2 regions of the Faecousia intestinalis genome follow, and region 2 is predicted to be linked to the other one. Evidence: riboswitches for the same ligand, from Rfam matches in the RefSeq annotation. Region 2 holds a riboswitch; the other holds the start of a gene.

Region 1 (11,479 bases), on a different contig from region 2:
CAGCGAGCCCTCCGTGAACGTGCCATCGGCCTCGACATGCAGACCGTAGAAATAGCCGCCCTTCGTTGTAAAATAGGCCGTACCGGCAAGGCCGCCCTCGCTGTCCGGGACGAAGGTCACGGAGCTGCGCAGGTCGCCCGTCTGCGGCAGCGTCAGCTCGCCGAGCAGACGGCCGCTGCGCGGGTCGAACGAGAGCACGCGGGCATGGCCCGTCGTGTAGCCCGCCTCGCCGTCGTCCGTACCGACGAGCACGAAGTCCTTGCAGGCGTAAGCGCCCGCCCAGTAGAAGCCGCCGCGGGACGTGTAGGTCCACGAGGCCAGCTTGCTCTCATCCGTCTTCGCCGGGTCCTCATCCGTCACGGTCAGGCAAACGAAATTTGCGTTGCCGTCCTCGCGGTTCCAGAAGCCGGTGTAGAGATAGCCGCCCTCATAGGTGATGGGGCAGTTCGGCTGGCCGCCGAGCGGGTCCTCGTACAGCCACAGAGACTCGAGCGTCACGGCATCGAACGCCTGCACGCAGCCGTTTGCCAGGCCGACGAAGATCATGCCCTCGGCATAGGTCGGCGAGTTGATGGCGAAGCTGGACTTATGGTCCATCTTGCCTTGCGCAAGCACCTCGCCCGTGCGCTTGTCGAGCTTGTAGATCGTCTCGCCGCCGTAGGTATACAGGCAGTCATCCACGATGATCGGGCAGCCGCAGGCATCGGAGGAATAGCCGCTGCCGAGCTGCGTGGCCCAATAGAGGACCGTATTCTCCGAGGAAACGGGCGTTCTGGCGTCGATGACGCCGTTGTTATAGGCATCCGCGCGGAACGAGGGCCACTGGGCAGGAAGCTGCTGCAGGCCCGTGTTCTCCGCCGCCTTCTGCAGCGTGACGCGGACCGTTTCCGCCTGCTCCGGGGCCGTGTAATGCTGGATGGTCGTGCCGACATAGCCCTTTGCCGTCACGGTATAGGTGTAGCGGTCGCCCGGCGTCAGGGCGAAGCTGCCGTCTGTGGCCCGCTCCGCGCGCCGCCCGGACTGCTCATTCGTCAGGAAGACGGTCGCGTCCTTCGGCTCCGTCACGAACGTCACGATCGTCGGCTCCGTTTTCTGCACATGCAGCGTATAGGTCGCCGGGAGCGCCGCCGCGTCTGCATGGTGCACGGTCACGGTCACATCCTCTGCGGTCTTTTCCGGATCGAGCGTCAGGGCGGCGGACGGCGCTTCCGCATACGTCGTACCGTTGATGTCCGCAAGATAGCCGCCGCTGTTCGGGTTCGTCTCCGTCGGCAGGCTGCGGAACGAGGCAGTGAAGTCCAGCGTGCGGGCGCTGACGTCGACGCGCGTCCAGTATTCCGTCACATCGCGGTCAAAGCTCTGCGCCTCGCCCTTCGCATTCAGCAGGTTCAGCGTTACGCCGTCCACGGCGGCGCTGAGCCCACCCAGCGTCAGGCGGCGGCGCAGCAGCAGCGTGTAGTCCTGGTAATATTCCACACTGCCCGCCGTCCGGCTCAGGCGCAGCGTCACGGTGTTGGAATAGCCGCTCGCCGCAAGGCTCTGGCCGCAGGCCGTGGCGGTCTTCGCGGGATCGACGGTCGCCGTGACGTTGATCGCCGCCTGCGTGCCGTTCGTGCCTGTGTTCGTCGTCTGGCGGAGGTAGCGCGCCTTCACGGCATAGCCGCCCGTCGGGGTCGCCTGCAGATAGAACGTGGAGTTCGCATCCGGCACCGTCAGCGTATAGCGGTGCTGCGCCGCCGAAAACGGCACGTCGCTCTCATAGCTCACACCGTTCTTCGGATTGCGCGCGCTGTAGGAGGCAAGCGCGCTGAGACGGTCCGTCGTGTCCGGCTCCGACGCCTGCACCGTGAGACCGGCAGCGGCCTCAAAGCTGCCCGCCGCATGATAGAATTCCTGCTTTGTCGTGATCCAGGTATAGCGCTCGCCGGGGATGAGGCGGTAGGTCCCGCTGCCGACGGGCGCGATCTCGCTGTCCGCCGCATTGAAGACGGCAGTGTCCGTTCCCGCGGGCACCGTGATCCGCACCTCGACGGAGTCGACCTTCGTCGCCGCAATGGTATAGGCGGTGCGCTCTCCGTTCGTGTGGGCTACCTGCACCGTGATCGTCCCGACGGGGACCTCTGCGGACGTGCCGCCGTTCACCGTGACGGAATAGCCCTCCGTACCGAACGGGACCGCCTCGATCGCCAGGCGGTCAGAGACCGTCGTCACCGCATAGTCCGTCCCGGCCGGGTCAAAGTCCAGCGGCAGGCGCGTACCTTCGCCATAGACGGCAAGCGACGCGAGCGTCGGCACACGGTGCAGGCGGAGCGTATAGGACTGGATGCGCATGTCCGTGCCGGAAGCGCTGCGGGCCTCGAGCCGGACCTCGCAGTCCGTCATCCCGGCCGTGAGCAGCGACACGAGCGCCGTCTGATAGCTCGACCAGCTCTTGCGGTTCGAGGGCTGGCTGCCGTCGCCGTAGTCCTTGCCGTTCTGGCCGATGTAGCAGCTGTAGAGCGCCGCGTCCGCAGGGGCATCCACCCCGCGCTCGGCATAGAGATAGGCCAGCGTGCGGAAGTCCTCCACGCGGAACTGTGCCGTATGGGTCTTCTCATCCTGCGTGCCGGGATAGGCACCCGCGGATGCGCCGGACGCATTGTGGAGGCGGATCGTGCCGAACCAGTCGCCCGTCGGCAGCGTGACCTGCTTTTCCACCGCGCCTGCCACGGTCAGCGTGCCGTCGACGCGGTTCGCGCCGCCGTCAGACAGGCTGAACGTGTACTCCCCTGCCACGACCTCGGCGCGCAGGCCCTGTACCTGCGTCACATTGCCGTAGCTGTCCGTCAGCGTGAGCTGCGCGGCCGTCCCGGCCGTGTCCGTAAAGGTCACGGGGTACTTTGTGCCGTTCAGAATGGCCTCGTATTCCGCCACGGCGCTGCGCAGTGCGGCAAGAAGCGTCGTCAGGCCCGCCTCGTCCGCCGTCCGCAGGCCGGACAGCGCCGCCGCATAGGCCTGCTGCGCCGCCGGGTAATTCTGCACATGGTCCGTGCGCTCCCGGAAGCGGCCAAGCTCCGTCACGGCGTCCAGCAGGGCCGGAAAGCCTCTTTCACGCTCGGAGAAGACGACGGCCGTCACGGTCTCCGGGCTGGCAATCGCATCGAGCGAATACGCGCCGCCGTCATAATAGACCGTAAAGTTTCCCGCGACGCCCTCGATGTCCGTGATGAACGCGGTATCGATGCCGCCGAAGGCATAACCGCTGCCGCGCAGGGCATCCCGGATGGTCTGCCCGGCCGTATAGGGCACGGCGACCGGCTCAATGAGCGTCTGCCCGGCCGTGGAGGCCGTCAGATAGAAGCTCCCGCCGCTCTGCGCCGCATGCACGGGCACGAGCGGAAGCAGCAGCGCTGCGCACAGCAGCAGGGCAAGAAATCGAATGGACTTCATAAGCATTGCCTCCTTCAAACCTAATACCAGATATGGAACCAGCGGTCCGCGAACCGTTGGAGCGGATTGCGTTTTTTCCGGCAGGCCTGCAGAACCTCCTGCACGAAGCGCTGCATGGCGGCGGCCTTTTCCGCTGGAATATCGTGGCCGCTGAACATGGCCTCGGCATTGTCCTGCCGGGCCTGCTCCAGCCCTGCGGGCGGGGCCGCGCCGGTCCGCGCCAGCAGGAACACGGCGTAGCCATAGAGCTGCGTCACGGCCTCGCGCGGCTCGTCCGCCGCCATGGCCGCGATCCGGCGGTGCAGGCGGCGTCTGCGCCAGAGCTGGCACAGGACGAACGCGAGGAGGGCCGCGGCAAGCGGGATCGCGGCGAGCCACCAGCGGAAGCTGCGCTGCGTCTCCTCCTGCGGGGCCTGCTGCTCCGGCTGCTCCACAACGGGCGGCAGCTGCGTGTTTTCATACTGCTTTCCGCCCGCCTCGCCGCCTGCTCCGAGGTCCTCGGCCTCCACATAGCCCGGCGTGACCTCAAACGGGACCCAGCCCACGCCGGTCAGATAATATTCCGCCCACGCATGGGCGTGCGTCTCATCCAGTTCAAACGTCTGCTCCCCAGAGACCGCATCCTGTCCGGAGAGGTAGTAGCCCTCGGCATAGCGCGCCGGGACGCCGCAATAGCGCAGCATCAGCACGGCGGCCGTCGCATAGTGCACGCTGTAGCCGCGCGCGGTGACGGACTGCACATATTGGAAAAAGTCCTGCGTCCCGTTCTGCGTCGAGACGCTCTCGTCATAGACGAAGTGCTCCGTGAGCGTCTGTCGGATGGCCTGCAGAATTTCCGGGAGCGTCTTTCCCTGCATTCCGCTCCCCAGCAGCGCCTGCGCGGCTCCGGCCGCCTCCGGCGTAAGCTCAAGGAACTGTGCCTCGGCAAACGCCCGGTAGCCCTCGTCCAGCGTGAGCCACTGCGCCGCGCCGTCCGGATCGTCCGCCAGCGCCTGCTGCGCGGCATACCAGTCGCGCAGGCCGCCGACGGCGCAGGAACAGGAATACGTTTCCCCCGGCGCTTTCGCCGCGCGGTCGCCGATGCGGTCCGGCTCCAGCAGGGCGTTGTCCGCAAGGCCCGTCGGCAGATAGGCCTGCGCGCCGCAGGCAGACAGGTTCGTGACCGTGACGGTCTGCACCTGCGTCTGCCCGGCGAGCACCGCCGCAGTCCCGACGGCGCTCTGGGCATAATAGCCCTTTTCATGCAGCCAATAGAAACGCCCGGCCTCGTCCGCCAGCGTCTGCGGATCGAGCGGCTGCCAGCTCCGGCCCGTGTAGACCTCGCCGACAAAGCCGCGCAGGTAAAGCCGCTGCGGCTGCTCCATCGTCACGCGCAGCGCGGGCGTCCCGTTCTTTTCCCACGCGGAAAGATCGTGCAGATCGCCCTCCGGCATGGAGTTGGCCGCCGCGTCATAGCGCAGTGCATGCAGCCCGCTGGCCAGCGCTGCCGCTGCCCCGCTCTCGGGCAGGGAGAGACGTCCGAGCGGCGCGCTGAGCAGCAGGCAGCCCGCAAGCAGCAGGGCCGCCGTCCGTCCCCGGTCCGTGCGGAACAGCAGCAGGGCCGTCATGCCGCCCGCCAGAAGCAGCAGGCCCCAGCACGACGGGAACAGCCCAATGGTGCAGCCGACCGCCGCAAGAGGCAGCGAAACGGCCGCAAACCATACGCTCCCGCGCCGGGCGCAGCGGCCGGAGGCCAGCGCCGAAAGAAAGCCGAGCGGCAGGAAGGCCCAGAGGCCCTGCCGCATTCCGCCAGAAGATGTCAAATAGATGTACCCGGTCCGCGCCGTCAGCCAGCGGCGCACGCAGTCCGCCAGCTGCCGCAGGCCCGCCGTGACGGGCACAAAGGCGCACAGGCAGAACAGCGCCGCCGCGCCGCAGAGCGCAGGCGTCAGCCACGCCCGCTGCGGCAGGAGCGCAAGCCCGGCCCCCAGCAGCAGGCCGAGCAGCAGGGCCGCCCACGCAGGCAGCACGGGGAAGGACCCCGCCAGCAGCGTCAGCGCCCCCGCAGCGCACAGGCCGCCGCACAGCGCGGCCGCCCACGGCGGCAGAGTCTGCCCCCCGGCAGGGGCACGTTCCAGTTGAAAACCGTTCGTTCGTTTCATGCTCAAAGCTCCAGCTGCTGCAGCGCGGCAGCATAGTCCTCTTTGGTATAGCAGATGCAGCGGACATCCGGCTGCTCCGGCACGCCGCACAGCAGCAGGACCGGCTCCGCACCCGCCGTCAGGCTGCGCCAGACCGGGTCCGGCGAGGCCGTAAAGTAGAGAATCTTGCCGAAGCCGCGCAGCGCCCCGGTCTCCTGCAGAGGCTCCGCGCCGCCGCGCAGCAGCAGCGGCAGATCGCGCAGCAGCTCCTCCGTGGAGCCTGCCTCCGCAAAGCGGGCCGTGCCGCCCTCGGGCCAGCCGAGCTGATAGGCATACCCCTGCTCGCTCAGGCTCTGGCAGACGGAGAACACGGCCTCCGCCTGCGCATCGCGCGCGGCGGCATCGCCGCTGCGGTCCCAGAAGACGAGCAGCGTACGCGCGGCGGGCATGCCCGGCTCGCGGATCACGAGGCGATCGAGCTTGGAGGAAAGCTTCCAGTGGATCTGGCGAAGGCTGTCGCCCGGCGCATACTCGCGCAGGCGGAACGGCTCCGTCAGGTCGCTTCCGCGGCGGTCCGGGCTGCTGGTGTCGCTGTCCGGGCTCTGCACCTCCGGCATCGTCACATGGACGGAGACCGGGAACGTATCCGGCAGGACCGTGACATGCGCCGCCGCGTCCGTCCGGATCTTCCGGGCAAACAGGCCCGGCAGGCCGAGGAGCCAGGCCCTGCGGATGCGGACCGTCAGGCGGCCGCAGTGTTCGGCGCGGAACGAGAAGCGTTCCTCCGCGAAAAATTCCGTTGTTTCGCCCGTCAGGTCATTGCGCACCTCGATGCGGCACAGGACGCGGCCTGGCGCGCGGCGGGAGGCCACGATCTCGCCCGCGATCATGCCGTCCTTCCGGCCGCCTGCCGGGAGCCGGAGCGAAAGCGCGGGCAGCCTGCTGCACCGCAGCACGACGAATCCCGCCAGCGCCGCCAGCACCGGCACGCAGAGCGCGGCCAGCGCTGCCCCGGCATGGGTAAAAGCAAAGGCCAGCGCACAGCAGGCCGCCGCCAGCAGCCACAGCAGCCAGGCGCGCAGCATCCGCTTCCGCATCAGCTTTTGAATTCGCGCACCGCGGGCTGCGGGACGCGCTCGAGAATTTCGGCAAGCACCGACCGCGCCGTCTCGTCATGCAGGCGGGCGCGCGGCGCGAGCACAAGGCGGTGGGCACAGACATCGGGCGCTGCCTCCGCGACGTCCTCCGGCAGGACATAGTCCCGCGCATGCAGGAACGCGCGCGCCTTGGCCGCGCGGCACAGGGCCAGACCGGCGCGCGGGCTCAGGCCGAGCTGCAGGCTCTCATGGCAGCGCGTGGCCTCAAGCAGGCGGGCCGTATAATCATAGACCGGGTCCGCCACGAACGTCATGGCGGCGGCATCCATCAGGCCGCCGAGCGCGGCGGCATCCGTCACGGGGCACACCTGCGCAAGCGGGTCGGCGTGGTGGCGCTCCTTCATCAGCTCCACCTGACTTTCCCGGTCGGGGTAGCCCATGCTCAGGCACAGCAGGAAGCGGTCGAGCTGCGCCGGGGGCAGGAGCTGCGTTCCGGCCGAGCCGACGGGATTCTGCGTCGCCAGCACGAAAAACGGCTGCGGCAGCGGATGCGTCTTCCCGTCGACAGTCACGCGGCGCTCCTCCATAGCCTCCAGCAGGGCCGCCTGCGTCTTGGTGGAGGTACGGTTGATCTCGTCCGCCAGCAGCAGGTTCGTCATGACCGCGCCCGGCTGGTAGGAAAAGGCTCCCGCCTGCTTGTCATAGACGGAGAAGCCCAGAATGTCCGACGGCATCGTGTCCGGCGTGAACTGCACGCGGCGGGTCTCCAGCCCGAGCGCGCGTGCGAAGGCCATGGCCAGCGTCGTCTTGCCGACGCCGGGCACGTCGTCCAGCAGCACATGGCCCTGCGCCAGCACGGCCATCAGGACCTTTTCCACGATCTCCCGCTTGCCGAGGATGACCTTCTGCACCTCGCGGAGCACCTGCGCCGCAAGCTCATATTGTTTCTGTTCCATCATGCCGCCTCCCGATATTTCGATTCGTATACGCAGCCGCCGTCCGGCAGCCGCTCCAGCGCGCAGAGGGCCAGCATGGCCTGCTCCGTCGCCATGAGATTTCCTTCCGTGTCCGTCAGCAGATGCGCATAGCTCCCGTCCGCCTTCCGGAATTCTGCAAGGCCTGTTTCGGGGTTCACGCTGCCGAATTCCTGCTCCGGATCGATGCCGAGCGCAGCCAGCGCAAGGAGGACCTGCGCGCAGCTCTCGGCGCTCGGCTCGCCGTAGGCCAGGAAGGTGCCGTCCGGCTGCATCTGGTCCTTCAGCCAGGCAAGCGCCCGCTCCACGGTCTCGTCCCGGCCGTAGGGCGCAAGGGCCTGCAGGGCCATGGCCGTCATATCGGCCTCCGAGGCGCCGGAAACGAGGCCGAAGCCGCCGTCCGGCTCCTGCGCCGCGCGGATGGCCTCCACGATCCCGGCGCGCGTGTTTTTCGCCCGCTCCGGCTCCGGATAGGTCCCGGCATCGACCGCCAGCAGGGCAAAGATCAGGCCGTTGAGGCCCTGCGCGCCGAGCTCGCCCGCAAAATTCCACACGCCGTCGTCCAGCAGGTCCACGGTCGTGCCGTCCGGCCGCGTACCGAAGGCGGCCGGGTCGCCGCCGAGCATGGCGACGGTCAGGATCGTACGGGAATACTCCGTCGCCATGAGCGCATCGAGCGTGCCCTGCTCGGCATAGCGCTCCGTGACATGCCGCTCAAGCGCGGCAAGATAGGCGTCATAGCTCTCGTTCGCACCGCAGGCCAGCAGCGCCATGGCGAGCCAATCTCCGATGGAGCTGCCCGCCAGCTCCGCCGCGCGGCCCTCCAGGAAGCCCTCACGCACGCCGAGCAGCGCCCGGCAGCCCTCGAGTGCCTTTGCAGGCGCCGATCTTGCGCCGCAGCCCGCCAGCAGTGCCGCGCACAGCAGCAGGATCAGAATATTTCGCATTTGCTTCAAGGAACATGCTCCTCTCGTTTCCGTTCTCCGTCGGGTCCGTGGGATCCGTTGGCGGCTCCGTGGGATCCGTGGGATCCGTGGGATCCGTTGGGTCGACCGTTCCGGTCTTCGGCAGGACGTCGCGGCGCGTCTCGGCGCACTTCGTGCAGACATAGTCCGCATAGCCGTCCTCCGTCTCCGTCGGCTCGACACGGGCCGTCTCCTGCCAGTCGTGGCCAAGCGGGATCTCCTGCCCGTCGCGCCAGACATAGCAGTAGCTGGACAGCACGCCGTAGCCGCCGCCCGTCGCGCCGAAGCCGTCGATATCCTTGCCCCAGGCCAGCGTGAAGCGCAGCGTCAGCACGTCGCCGTCGCCGAGCATCCATTCCGACAGGCCCTTGCCGGGGTAATAGCCGTTGACATCATACATCCAGCCCGCGCCCCAGGTGTAGTCGTGCTGGCCGAGGCTGTCGCGGCCGGGCGCACCCGTCAGTGAGATGCCGTCGCGCTGGATGAGTGTCCAGAGGCGCTCCGGCACCTGCGCGCGAAACAGCAGGTCGCCGCGCGTCAGGCGCATGAGATAAAAACCGCCGTTCTTTTCCGCAAGGCCGTCATAGCCTGCCTCATAGCCGCAGTCCTCCAGCATCTGCAGCACGGTCTGCGCGGCCGTGTCGCCCTGTTTGATGCGGACGGTCTCCTCGTCGACGATTCCGAGGCCGACGGTCGTGGCGTCGATGCGGATGGTCGCCTCACCGATGTCGTCGCCCTCCGAGACCGTCTGATAGACGATCTTCACGGTGCGCATGGCGGAATTTCCGGCATCGTCCCACGCAAGGATGCGCAGCGTGTATTCCCGCTCATCGCCGACGAGCGGCGCGGAGAAGCGCAGCACATATTCATAGCCGGACGCGGCGCTGCCGGTCGGGTTCGTCAGCAGCTCGCCGTCCATCGAGACCTGCAGATGGCTCGTGTAGATCGGTGAACCGTCCGTGCCCGTCCTCGCCCAGACGACGAACGTCATCGTCTGCACGGAAACGGGATCGGTCCGGCCGTCGCGGCTCGTCGTGATGATGGGCGGCGCATCGCCGATCTCGGGCTGATCGTCGTCTGCGAGCCTTGCGCGGTAGGAAATATGGTATACCGCGGCATCGCCGACGCGGCGGCCGTCGCGATATAAATATAAGGAGAAGGTATAGGACTGATTTAAGGTAAGGCGGACGGAGAAGTTCCGGTCGTCCGCCGGCAGCAGGCGCGTGCCGTTGTTTGCGGTGGAGCCGGACTCCTTATAATATACCCGCAGGCTCAGGTCTCCGCTGCCCGCAGCATAGGCATAAAACCGCAGCGTATCGCCGTCCAGCTCACCGGAGCGCCAGACGCGGCTGACAAGGTCCGTCACGATATGCGGCTCCTCGGGGCCGGGGGCCTCCGTGGGGGCAGGACCCGGCTCCTCCGTCGGCTCCGTTCCGCCGCCGGTGCTGCGCGTCGGCTCCTCGCTCGGCTCGGGCGTCTGTGTCGTCTGCGTGGCGGACGTCGCATCCGTCGGCTCGTCCGGCTCCGTGGATGGCTCGGCCGTTTCCGTCTCGTCCGGCTCTTCGGACGGCTCCGTCGGCTCCGGGGACTGCGTGAGGGGCACGTCGTCCGATGTGCCGCCGCTGCCGCCGCGCTCCTGTCGGTCCGGCTGCAGGACCTGCGCCTGCTCCGGCAGCGGATCGGGCGGGCGCACCCGTCCGCCCGTGAACACGACAGCCACCGCACCGGCCAGAAGCGAAAGGATCAGCACGGCCGTGCAGACCCGGCCCCAGATTGTTTTCCGTCTCATGGCACGACCCCCAGAAAAAAAGGACACTGCAACAATCGTTGCAGCGTCCGCATTTGCGCACAACAAAGCGCCCCGTTTCCCGCACCATGCGGGCAGAGCCTCCCCAAGCAGGTCTTCTGACTCACGCCTCGACGGCCGCGCGCGCCTTCTCAGGGTTCCCCAATGACCGGCTTTCGCCCTGCACGCGGCCTCCGCGCATACAGCGGCGGTACCGTCCGGGATTCTCACCCGGTTCCCTATCCTCTCCCGCTGCCCGGACGGCAGCGGAAGCACTTGAAGCTTCCATTGCTCTCAGTATAACAAGGGCCGATTTTTTTGTCAAGCCCGTTCCGGTGTGTGTTTCCGCATTCGCTAAAAAAATACGGATTTCGGTGCTTGACAGGCGCGCCCGCATGGTCTATAATCAAAGTAGTCCGCACAAAGCCTGTGCGGCATGAACTGAATATTCTGCTTGCAGAGACCGTATGTACGCAACGGCGCGGGGCGACCCCGTCAGGCATACGGGTAAACAAGGGAACGGGGATAATACCCCGAGGGAGGCGCGCTGCGCCTCTGGGATAACCGTCGCTGTGAGCGTTGAGTCCGCTGCCCGTCGGCGAAAGCCGGTCATTGGGGAACCCTGAGAAGGCAGGGCAGCGGCCGTGGGGGCTTTGCTCCCGGATGCGCGACCCAGAAGACCTACTGTGATGCATTACTTTGCCCGAATCGGTTGAGGGGATAGTCTATCTATCCTCTCAGCCGTTTTTTTGTGCCCGATTCGGGGCAGCGGATGCGTTCCCGCTGCGCATGACCGGGTGTTCTCCTCCTGTGGGGGGGGGGGGGGGGGCCGCCGACCCGCCCCACGATGCAGCAGCTTGCCAAAAACTCCATGTCTCCCATGTAGTTTCCTGTCAGGCTGTTTTTTTGCGGCTTTGATCTTTTTGACCGTCAACGGTCTGAAGATAAATAAATCTGGGAAGCCACTAATCGTATCCTCAAGAGTGGATACCGAGAGATTTTTCGTCGAGTCGAGGTTTGGAAAGTGCAGGCGTACTTTGTGTACCCGCAAGGGGCATGCCGCATCCGTAAGGCGGCAGAGCCGCCAACGGCTGCGCAATACTCCAAA
Region 2 (11,479 bases):
TCGTTCCGAGGATGCTCTCCGTGCCGCCGAGGTTGAAATACATGTGCGTTGTGGGCGCGAGGATGGTGTCCTTTGTGCTGACACCCTCAAAATCGAGGAAGAGCCGGCTGCCCTCCACGCGATAGGTGACGTGCATCGTCAGTTCACCGGGGTAGCCCGCGTCGCCGTCCGGCGTGTGCAGCGTGAAGCGCACTGCCTGCTCCCCAAGGCATTCAGCGGCCCAGATGCGCTTGTGGAAGCCGACGCTGCCACCGTGCAGGTGATTGCGGCCCTCGTTCTGCTCGACTTGCACCGTCTTGCCGTTTAGCGGGAAGCGGCCGCCCGCAATGCGGTTGGCATAGCGTCCGACGATCGCGCCGAGGTAGCTGGTGTCCTGCAGATAGTCGTCCGGAGTCTTCAGGCTGACCACGACATTGCGGCCCTGATAGGCAAGCCTTGTGACGGTCGCACCGAGGCTCATCACGGAGACGGAAAGCGTATCGGAAGAGATGGTATACATGCTGTAGCCATAGAAATCAGATAACTGGATCATAATGCTGCACTCCTTCCCGCCGGGGGCGGATCATAATATACAATTCAAATTATAGCGTATTTTCGGCGCTTCGTCAACGGCGGTTATAGGGTCGGAACGTTTTTCATCCGGCTTTACAATGCTGCGGAAATATGCTATACTGAATAGGTTAAAAATAAAAAGCTTTTGTGGCTCCGGCAGGGCATATGTACAGCCGGAGATGGACAAGGGAATGCAGTGAGAGCCTGCAACGCCGACCGGCGCTGTATGTGCAAGACGCGAGCTCCATGGGCGAAAGCCGGTCATTGGGGGAACTGAGAAGGCTGAGCGCCGCGTTGCGGGGGAGACCCGAGAGCACGAGTCAGAAGACCTACAGAAGCATGCGGCGCAGGTGCGCCATGACGCAGGAAAACGGCTGCGGCAGGGGAAACGAGGCCCTCTGCCGCAGTGTTTTTATTATTTTCGTATTAAGAAAGGAAGATTGGATCATGAAACGAATGATCGCGGCGATCCTTGTGCTGTGCATGGTGCTGTGCAGCATCCCGGTCGCAGCAGCGGCAAGTTTTGATGAGTTTTTTGCGGACGTTCCGGCGACCGTGGAAAACGACGCCTCCTATCCCTTTGCGGAGAGCGACGACGAGACTTGCCTGATATCCGGCAACAAGGGTATGGGGGGAACGACTTCCGCCCTCAAGCTGACCTTCCGGAGCGGCGGTACGTTCCGCTTCTCCTATAAGGTCTCCAGTGAGTCCAAATACGACTATATGGCGGTTACGAAGAACGGAACGGACCTGACGAAGTCCAATGCGACCTCGTATTCCGGTGCGATGACGTCCTTCCAGACCTACACGATGGAGGTTGCGGCGAATGACGTCGTGACCATCGGGTATTCCAAGGACTACAGCAGCGATAGGAACGATGACACGCTCTATCTGAAGGACTTCAGCTGCAAAACGTACTATGGCGTCACGTTCACGGGCGCGCCTGCAGGCACGGCCTTTACGCTGACGGACAGCGCGGATGCTTCCTATGCCGTGACGGACGGCAAGGCCAGCGTTCCGGCGGGCGAGTACCGCTATACGGCCGAGGCCTTCGGCTATGCGCAGGCCACCGGCAGCTTTACCGTGACGGATGCGGCCGTTGAAGTCCCCGTGACCATGACGGAGCTTGCACGCTATAAGGCGGCGTTCTTGATCACGGGCCTTGCCGCAGGCACGACGGCGGCCGTTACCGTGAAGCACGGCGACGAGGTTATGCAGGCCGAGGAGGACGGCTCCTACCTGCTCTTCCCGGCGGACTATTCCTATCAGGTGAAGGCTGCGGGCTATAAGACGGCACGCGGCACGTTCACGCTCGGCGAGGCCGACACGACAGTCAAGGTCACCATGGTCCCCGGCATCGAGTGGGACGGAACGGTGGCAGACGGCTTTGCGGGCGGCACCGGCACGCAGGCGGATCCCTATCTCATCTCGAACGGCGAGGAGCTGGCCTATCTCTCCGCACAGGTCGCCTCCGGCAATGCCTTTGCCGGAAAGCATGTGACACTCGCAGCCAATCTGGACATGGGCAATGTGGCCTTCACGCCGATCGGCAGCGATGCCCGCCGCTTTGCGGGCAGCTTTGACGGTGCGTATCACACGATCGATAATCTGCTCGTCTCGCAGACGACGGACTATGCCGGTCTGTTCGGCTGCCTGGATACCGGCGCGGCCGTACGCCGCCTGACGGTCCGCGGCAGCATCTCCGGCCGCGGCTATGTCGGCGGCATCGCCGGTCAGGCGGACAGCGCCACGATCGAGGCCTGCGCGAACTATGCCACGGTCACCGGTACGAGCCGGAATGTCGGCGGTATCGTCGGCCGTCTGAACGGCAAGTCCGCTGCGCGCTCGACCGTCCTGCGCTGCGCGAACTTCGGCACGATCAGCAATGGTACGAACAATTTCTCGGCCGGTATCGTTGGCACTGCCTACTATACTACGCTGAGTGAGTGCTATAACGTCGGCTCCGCCACCGGCAACCGCGTCGGCGGCATTCTCGGCCAGACGGATTCGAACACGACCGTGACGTCCTGCTACAATGCCGGTGCGATCACACTGGCCGCAGCGGGCAACTATAATTATGCGGGCTCGCTCATCGGCTACAACGACGGCGGCTCCGTTTCGAACTGCTATTACCTCACGGGCATGCAGGCCATCGGCAGAGGCTCCGGCGACACAACTGCCCTCACGGAAGAGCAGCTGAAGTCGCTCGACACCGTGCTGAAGCTCGGCGGCGCATTCGTGAACGACGCGAAGAATCAGAACAGCGGCTATCCCGTCCTTGCCTGGCAGGATGCGGATGCCAAGCTCATCGTGGCGTTCTCCGTCAACATGACCGGCGCTTCCGTCCATGTCTACGATGCGCAGAACGTGGAGCAGACCCCGGAGGAGGACGGCACCTATCGCCTTGTCTCCGGAAGCTATACCTATCTTGTCACGCGCGATGAGTGCGACGATGTGACCGGAAGCTTTACGATCGACGGCGCAGGCCGCACCATCACGGTCACCCTCTCGGTCCGCACCTATCCCGTCAGCGTGACGCTGACCCCGGCCGAGGCAAAGCTCGTTCTTCGCGATGCCGATGGCAAGCAGTGGAGCGCCGTGAACGGCGCATGGCGCCTGCCGAAGGGAAGCTACACCTATGAGGCGAGCCTGTTCGGCTATGAGACCGCGTCGGGCAGCCTGACGGTCACGGGCGAAAACGACAGCCTGCATGTCACGCTGCAGCAGGCGGCGCGCCATAGTGTGCGCATTGCCACCGTGAAGGCGGACGACGGCAGCACGCTGAGCGGCGCGGACATTACCGTGACACATGCCGAGGGCGGCGAGCAGACGGCGGTGAACGGCGTCTACAGCCTGCCAGACGGCACCTATTCCTATGCCGTCATGCTGGACGGCTATCTGAATGTGGCCGGTTCCTTCACGGTCGCGGGCAAGGATCTGACTGTTACGGTCAGACTCGAGGAGGGCAGCAATGTCTGGACGGGCAAGGCCTCCGATACCGCGCCGGAGACGAAGACCGAAAACGGCGTGACGTGGTACCTCATCAAGACGCCGGAGGAGCTTGCGTGGTTTGCTGCGAAGGTCAACAGCGGTGAGACGACGATCAACGCCCGCATCATGGTGAACCTCGTGCTCAACAGCACGGAGGCTCCGAAGGCCAACCGCTGGGGCGGTATCGGCAAATACAGCGCGCAGTTTGGCGGCATTTTGGACGGCAACGGCAAGACGATCAGCGGCTATTACAGCTGCGATAATGACGATACCTACGAATCTGCGATGGGCCTGTGCGGCTACCTCGGGGCAGACGGCGTGATCAAGAATCTGACGCTTGTCGGCACGATCGAGGGCGACGGCGCGATCGGCGCCTTCGCCAACCAGAGCTACGGCCGTATCGAGGGCTGCGTCAGCCGTGTGAACGTGACGAATGCGGCCTCCTACGGCGGCGTGACGGGCGGCATCGCCGCGCGCGTCTATGCCAGCGGTGCGATCGTGAACTGCGGCAACGAGGGCAGTGTGACCTGCACGCTGAGCAGCGCCTATTCCGACGCGAAGGTCGGCGGCATCGTCGGCGCAAGCTACGCGCCCATCACGGGCTGCTATAACACCGGCGCGATCAACGGCGGCAGCAACAACCGCGGCTATGTCGGCGGCATCGTCGGCTACACCGAAAACGGCAGCGTGCAGATCCTGAACTGCTATAATACCGGCTCCGTCACCGGCGCGACCTGCGTCGGCGGCATCGCGGGCAAGCACACGGGCGGCATGGACCCCACGGTCACGAACTGCTATAACACCGGCAGCGTCAAGGGTGCTTCCTGCGGCGCGCTCGTCGGCGAATATGCGGCCGAAATTCGGAACAGCTATTATCTCGAAGGCTCCGCCTCTGCTGCGACCGGCAACACGAAGGACGGCGTCAATGTCGAAGCGACGGCCAAGACCGCCGCGGAGATGAAGGAGACTGCCTTTGTCCTTGCACTCGGCAATGAAGCCTTCCACCAGGACGACGGCCGCAACGGCGGCTATCCGCTGCTGGCATGGCAGGGCGGCACGCATGTGGTCAACACGGCGGCGGCCGAGGCCATTGCGCGCGCGGCGGAAAAGCTCACGGTCGAGCCGACGCTCGTCACCGAGAACTGCACACTGGCGCTTGCTTCGACGGTCGAGGGCTTTGACGGCACGATCACCTGGGCCAGCTCGAACGGCGCGGTCATCACGCCGGAGGGCGTCGTGACGCTCCCGTCTGCGGGCACGGTCTATGTGAAGCTGACGGCAACGCTGGCCTACGGCGGCGAGACCGGCACGAAGACCTTCCTCATCACGGTGAAGTCCCTGAAGGCGCAGAACGACGAGCTTGTCACGGCGGCCAAGTCCCTGCTGGACAGCAAGTCCACGCTGAACCCGGTCCCCGGTACGGATACGAACCTCTGCACCTATGTGGAAAACTATCTGAGCAGAAATAACCTTGACGGCCTCACCGTCACCGTGAAGGACCCCGGCGCGCTCGATTACCCGATGGATGTGGCGCAGACGACCGGCATCGCGGCCGACGGCAAGATCACCTATTTCAATGCGGACCCCGCAACGCTGGGCCTTGCGGCGCACTTTGCCCGCGTCTCCGGCGTGGAGCTGACGCTTACGCGCGGCGAGAGCAGTGCGGATATCACGGCGATGGTCATCCTGAACTGGGATCTGGACACCGTCCGGGATTACCTCGAAAAGGCGGCGGCCTCCGTTACGTTCGATACCATCCGCAATCAGAATACAAGCGAAGCGGAGATTATCTCCGACCTGCAGCTCCCGCAGCGTACCGGCGCTTATCCGTTCGTCACGTTCGCCTGGACATCCGATTCCAAGCTGATCTCCATCGAGGGCAGCACGGCGGGCGAAGTCCTGACGGGCCGCGTCACACGCCCGAGCGTTGACACGAAGGTCCATCTCTATCCGACCCTGACGTTCCAGCTCAACGAGAGCTCGCTGCAGGCCGAGGGCTTCCGTCTGACGCTCCCGGCCGAGGATCTCGAGCCGCTGCGTCAGCAGATGCAGAAGGAGCTTGACGAGAACTATCTCGTCACGAAGCTGACCTATGTTGTGACCGGCGAGGTCATCGACCCCGAGGCCGTGAACGGCGACATCCAGCTCCTCACGGCACGCGCTACCGGCATCGAGAACTATGACGATTATAAGTTCATCGTCACCTCGGGCGATCCGGATGTGGCCGAGATCAACGCCTACCGCGCCAATATCTACCGCCCGATGCCCGGCGAAGCCGCGGCGGAGGTGACGCTGACCGTTACCATGCAGCACAAGACGAAGGACGTCTCCGTACAGAAGCAGATCGCCCTCAAGGTCCTGCCGCTGACAAAGGCGGAGCTTGACGATGCGCTGAACCTCATGGAGCAGGCCAAGGCCCACTACTGGGACGGCCTGAACGACGGAGCGAACGAGTCGCAGTACGCCGTGACGAAGAGCCTCCACGCCTTCCGCGAGGCCGTTGCGGGCGAGAACGGCGGCCTGACGTGGCTGTATGACTACCGCGACGCGCATGGTGCTGGCATCGTGGCCGGAGATCAGGCGGATTATTCCTCCGTCGGCGGTCAGGAGCAGTACAACAAGTTCAAGTCCAGCAATCCGGCCGTCATTGCCCATGAGAATCTGGTGCTGACGCAGCCGAAGTACAACACGTCTGTCACCGTTGAGAGCGTCCTGGAGCATGCCGTCTTTGCCAAGTATGCCAAGAAGATTACGTCCGGCGCATGGTATGACGACTACTTCTCCAAGCTGATCGGTCAGAAGGTCTCCGCCACCATGACGGTCCTCGGCACGAACGGCCCGAACCCGGACGGCGACCAGCCTCCCGTTAAGACGACGGTCACGGTCGTGCTGACCGGCGTGAACGGTGTCGGCGCGGTGGACCGCACGTTCGACACAACGTCGGATAAGACCGTGGCAGAGGCTCTGCAGGAGGGCCTTGGCGAGGACTACACGCTCACGGTCAGCGGCTATGGCTACATCGGCAGTCTGACCGGCCCGGACGATTTCAACGCCGCCAATGCGGGCGTTGAGTTCTGGGGTCAGTATTACTACATCGACGGCGCGTATGACACGTCCTCTCCGCTGACGGTCCCTGTCACGGACGGCGCAGTTTACGGCATCTTCGCCAACGAGAAGAACACGACCGGCGAGAACTACGGCTACAAGTACAACGTCTGGATCCACGAGCGCAGCGTTACCGCCGAGGCCGAGACGGCCTTTGACGTCACGGTCTGCCAGATGCAGGGCAATACCGCCGTGCCGCAGGCAGGCGTGAAGGTCTATGCGGACGGCAATGTGATGGGCGTCAGCGATGAGAACGGCAAGGTTATCTGCCGCTTTGAGCATGCGGGCGACTATGTGCTCACGACCGGCGACGAGCTGCACACCTACAGCCAGTGCCGCGTCCATGTGACGGAGAAGCCCTTCAAGGCGACGGTCACGGTCCGCCTAACGGGCGTGAACGGCATCGGCGCGATCGACCGCACGCTGGAGGTCTCTTCCTCCAGCACGGTCGCAGAGGCGCTGCAGCAGGGCTTCGGCGAGGACTATGTCCTCACGGTCAGCGAATATGGCTACATCGGCAGCCTGACCGGCCCGGAAGACTTCAACGCGGCCAATGCGGCAGTGGCATACTGGGGCCAGTATTACTTCGTGAACGGCGCGTATGATACGTCCTCCCCGCTGACGGTCCCCGTCACGGCCGGCGGCATCTACGGCGTGTTTGCCAATGAGTCGACGGCCGACTCCGACAGCTACTACGGCTATAAGTACAACGTCTGGTTCCACGAGACCGCGCTCACCGCAGCGGCGAGCGAGACGTTCACGGCAACGGTGTACCAGATGGGAACCGGTGTTGCTCCGGCAGAGGGCGTGCAGATCTTTTGCGGCGGCGAGCTGCTCGGCAGGACGGCCGCGGACGGCACGTTTGCCTGGCACTTTGACACCGCAGGCGTCTACGTCCTCACGACGGGCGACAGCAACCACACCTACAGCCAGTGTGTCGTCACGGTGACGGGCAAGGCCCCGGTGTGTGACGGCGGTGCGAACTGCCCGAGCCGCGCCTTCCCGGATCTTGATCCCGCGCAGTGGTATCACCTCAGCACGGACTATGCCATCACGAACCACCTGTTCATCGGCTTTGAGGACGGCACGTTCCGCCCGAACGGCCAGATGAGCCGCGCGATGTTCGCCATGGTGCTCTGGCGCGTGGCAGGCAGCCCGGCAAGCTCCGCGGCGCTCCCGTTTGCGGATGTCGCTGCCGATGCCTGGTATGCCGATGCAGTCCGCTGGGCCTATGCGGCCGGCGTGATCAACGGCGTGTCCACCACGGCGTTCGACCCCGAGTCCCCGGTGACCCGCGAGCAGATGGTCACGATGATCGTCCGCTATGCGGAAAAGACCGGCGCTGTCACCGGCGCACGCGATGATCTGTCGCAGTTCTCCGATGGGATGCAGGTCAGCTCCTATGCGCTCGCAGCGGTGCGCTGGGCAGTTGCCGTCGGCCTGCTGCGCGGTATGGGCAACGGCCGCCTCGAGCCGCAGGGCACGGCGACCCGCGCAGAGGTCGCAACGCTGCTGATGCGCTTCGCTTCCCTCGGCAAGTAAGGAAAGCGCTGAATCAATCGGCAGAAGCTTCGCGGCTCAGCCGCAGACGATTGGTTCGGAGATTCCCTGAGACTATGGCGCTCCCGCGCCGCTCTGCGGCGGTGCGGGAATGCCGGGAAAATGGCGGATGCCGCATCGAGATTGATGTTGGCATCCGCCGCTTTTTGTGATATCATATTTGAGCAACACCGCACAATTGCAGCTTCGGCCTTCGCCGAATGCTCTTACGGAATCGTGCGGTGCGGCTTTGAAAGTGGGTGAATACATGCAGACGCTACGCGGGAAGTTATTTCTCTCCGGGATGGATGAAAATGCCGCCGCACTGGCCCGGAAATGGGGCCTTGGGCTGGAGCTGACGGATTTCTGCGAGGCGCGGAGGCTGGAGGAGCCTGCGGCTACGGAGGCCGCACGGGCGCGCTGCAGCGGGATCGGCTCTCTCTGGCTGCATGCGCCGTTTGCGGAGCTGTCGCCCTGCGCCATCGACCCGCGCGTGCGCGAGGTCGTCATGCTGCGCTTCCGGCAGACCGCGCAGGCGGCGCTGGCGCTCGGCATCCGGCGCATCGTGGTGCACAGCGGCTATATCCCGCTTGTCTATTTTCCGGAGTGGTTCACGGCCCGTTCCGTCGAATTCTGGCGGGAATTTCTCCGGGATGCCCCGGACGGCCTCTGCCTTGCGCTGGAAAACGTGATGGAGCCGGGGCCGGATATGCTCGTGCAGATCGCTGCCGCAGTCAACGACCCGCGCTTCGGCCTGTGCCTCGATGTCGGCCATGCCAATACCCGCGTGAGCGAAACGCCGCCTCTGGATTGGATCGCGCCGATGGCCCCGTGGCTGCGCCATGTGCACCTGCACAACAACGACGGCGACTGGGACCTGCACGACGCGCTCGGGCAGGGCATGATCCCGATGCCGGATATCCTTGCCGCGCTGGCGGAGCAGTGCCCGGCGGCGGATTATACGATCGAAAATCAGAACTGTGAGCTCTCGCTGCGCTGGCTTTGCGCGCGGGGCTATCTGGAGGAACCATGACAGAGCAGGAATTTCAGACCTTTCTGCGCTCCATCCGCCCGGCGGACCGCGCCGCGATGGACGCTGCCGCCCGCCGTCAGGCGGAGCTGGCCAAGCCACCGGGCAGCCTCGGCGCACTGGAGGATGTCTCCATCCGGCTGGCAGGACTGACCGGCCGGGTGAAAAATCGGATTGACCGCTGCCGCGTGCTCGTGTTCGCGGCGGATAACGGCGTTACGGCCGAGGGCGTTTCGGCAACGCCGGTCTCGGTCACGCTCAGTCAGTCTATCAATATGACACGGCATATCACGGGCATGTCCGCCCTGGCGGCGGCCTTTGGCGATTCCGTCGTCGTGACGGACGTCGGCATCGACGCGGATGTCCGCTGCCCGGAGATCGTGGATCGGAAGATCCGCCGCTCCACCGGCGATATCGCGCGGGAGCCCGCCATGACGCGGGAGCAGGCGCTGACGGCCATTTCCGTCGGCATGGAGCAGGCGCAGCGCGCCGCGCAGGACGGTATGCAGGCCGTCGGCATCGGCGAGATGGGCATCGGCAACACCACGACGTCGGCCGCCGTTCTGGCGGCGTTGACCGGCCTTGCGCCGGAGGAGCTGACCGGCCGCGGCGCGGGCCTGACGGACGATGCCTTCCGGAAGAAAAAGGACGTGATCCGGCGTGCGCTCACGCTGCACCGGCCGGACCCGGCAGACCCCGTCGGCGTGCTGGCCGCGGTCGGCGGTCTGGATCTTGCGGCCATGACGGGCGCGTTCCTCGGCCTTGCCGCAGCGCATGTCCCGGCCGTAGCCGACGGGCTCATCTCCGTGGTCGCAGCCCTGTGCGCCGTGCGCCTGTGCCCGGCTGCGCGGGATGCGATCTTCCTGTCCCATGCCTCAAAGGAGCCGGGCTACCGCCGCGCTGCGGAGGAGCTGGGCCTTGCGCCCTTCCTGCAGCTCGGCATGCGGCTGGGCGAGGGGAGCGGCTGTCCGCTGGCCTTTCAGGTGCTGAAGGCCGCCTGCGCCGTCATGAATGGCATGGCGACGTTTGCGGAGGCCGCCATCAACGACGATTATCTGGAGTCCATCCGCACGCCGGATGCGTTCCGGGTGGATACACCATGAAAATTTTACTGGTCGGCGGCAGCAAAAGCGGAAAAAGCGGCCTTGCGCAGCGGCTTTGCGTCCGGCTTGCCGCTGGTGCGCCCATGATCTACTGGGCGACGATGGAGCCGGTGGACGGCGAGGACCGCGCCCGCATCGCCCGCCATCTGGACGAGCGCGCGGGCTGGGGCTTCAGCACGGTCGAGTGCGGCCGGGCGCTGGAGCGCGCCGCACTGCCGGAGAGGGCTTGCGTGCTGTTTGACAGCGTGACGGCTTTGCTCGCAAACGAGATGTTCTCCGGCGCGCAGCCGGATGCCGCCGCCCCGGAGCGGGCAGCGCAGGAGCTGCTGGCGCTCAGCTGCCGTGCGGCACATCTGGTCTGCGTCTGCGACGATATTTTCCGCGACGGTGCGGCCTATGACGAATGGACGGAGCGCTACCGCAGCGGCCTTGCGTGCGTCTGCCGCACGCTAGCGGCGGAATTCGACACGGTCTGCGAGGTCACGGCCGGACTGCCGCGTCTTTGGAAGGGGGAATTGCCGTGAAGCGCTGGTTCACGGGCTTTATGATGTCATGGGGCATGTTTCTGGCCATTCCGTGCCCGTGCCGCATCTGGGACGAGAAGGCGCGGCCGCACATGGTCGCCTGCCTGCCGCTCACGGGCGGCGTGGTCGGACTTGTGTGGGCGGCGATGACATGGCTGCTGCAGCGCCTCGGCTGCCCTGCGCCGCTGCGGGCGGTGCTGCTGGCCGCTGCGCCGTGGCTCGTCACGGGCTTTTTGCATCTCGACGGCTATATGGACGTCTGCGATGCCCTGCTGTCGCGGCGCGACCTTGCCACGCGGCAGAAAATTCTGAAGGATTCGCACTGTGGGGCCTTTGCCGTCATCTGTATGGTCCTGCTGGCCGCGGGCCAGTGCGCGCTGTTTGCGGGTGCGCCGTGGCTGCGTCTGCTGCCGCTCGGGGCGCTCCCCGTGGCGAGCCGCGCCTGCGCTTCCGTTGCCGTGCAGCGCCTGCACCCGATGGGCACGAGCCAGTATGCCGCCATGCAGCGCGGTACGGGCCTGCAGCTCGTGTTCCCACTCGTGTGCCTGCTGGCGGCCTGCGTTGTGCCGCCTGTGCTCTGCGGGGCGGCCGGGCTTGCGCCGCTTGCGGCGGCGGCGGGCTACTGCCTTGCCGTC

Evidence for each region. A riboswitch is a leader RNA that binds a small molecule or an ion and turns the genes downstream of it on or off. The one in region 2 is predicted to bind cobalamin.
Region 1: it holds a riboswitch for cobalamin, as region 2 does, so the genes downstream of both, WMO66_RS05265 (DUF4430 domain-containing protein) here and WMO66_RS07015 (S-layer homology domain-containing protein) in region 2, are expected to answer to the same signal.

Annotation. Positions count from the first base shown of each region.
Region 1 is NZ_JBBMFF010000178.1:20-11,498, reverse strand. It holds gene WMO66_RS05285 (S-layer homology domain-containing protein) at 1-3,429, opposite strand, end outside; gene WMO66_RS05280 (transglutaminase TgpA family protein) at 3,450-5,570, opposite strand; gene WMO66_RS05275 (DUF58 domain-containing protein) at 5,573-6,634, opposite strand; gene WMO66_RS05270 (AAA family ATPase) at 6,646-7,602, opposite strand; gene WMO66_RS05265 (DUF4430 domain-containing protein) at 8,455-10,374, opposite strand; cobalamin riboswitch at 10,464-10,666, opposite strand.
Region 2 is NZ_JBBMFF010000205.1:44,123-55,601, reverse strand. It holds gene WMO66_RS07020 (aldose epimerase family protein) at 1-532, opposite strand, end outside; cobalamin riboswitch at 682-903, shown strand; gene WMO66_RS07015 (S-layer homology domain-containing protein) at 1,000-8,190, shown strand; gene WMO66_RS07010 (sugar phosphate isomerase/epimerase family protein) at 8,456-9,220, shown strand; gene cobT (nicotinate-nucleotide--dimethylbenzimidazole phosphoribosyltransferase) at 9,217-10,320, shown strand; gene WMO66_RS07000 (bifunctional adenosylcobinamide kinase/adenosylcobinamide-phosphate guanylyltransferase) at 10,317-10,844, shown strand; gene WMO66_RS06995 (adenosylcobinamide-GDP ribazoletransferase) at 10,841-11,479, shown strand, end outside.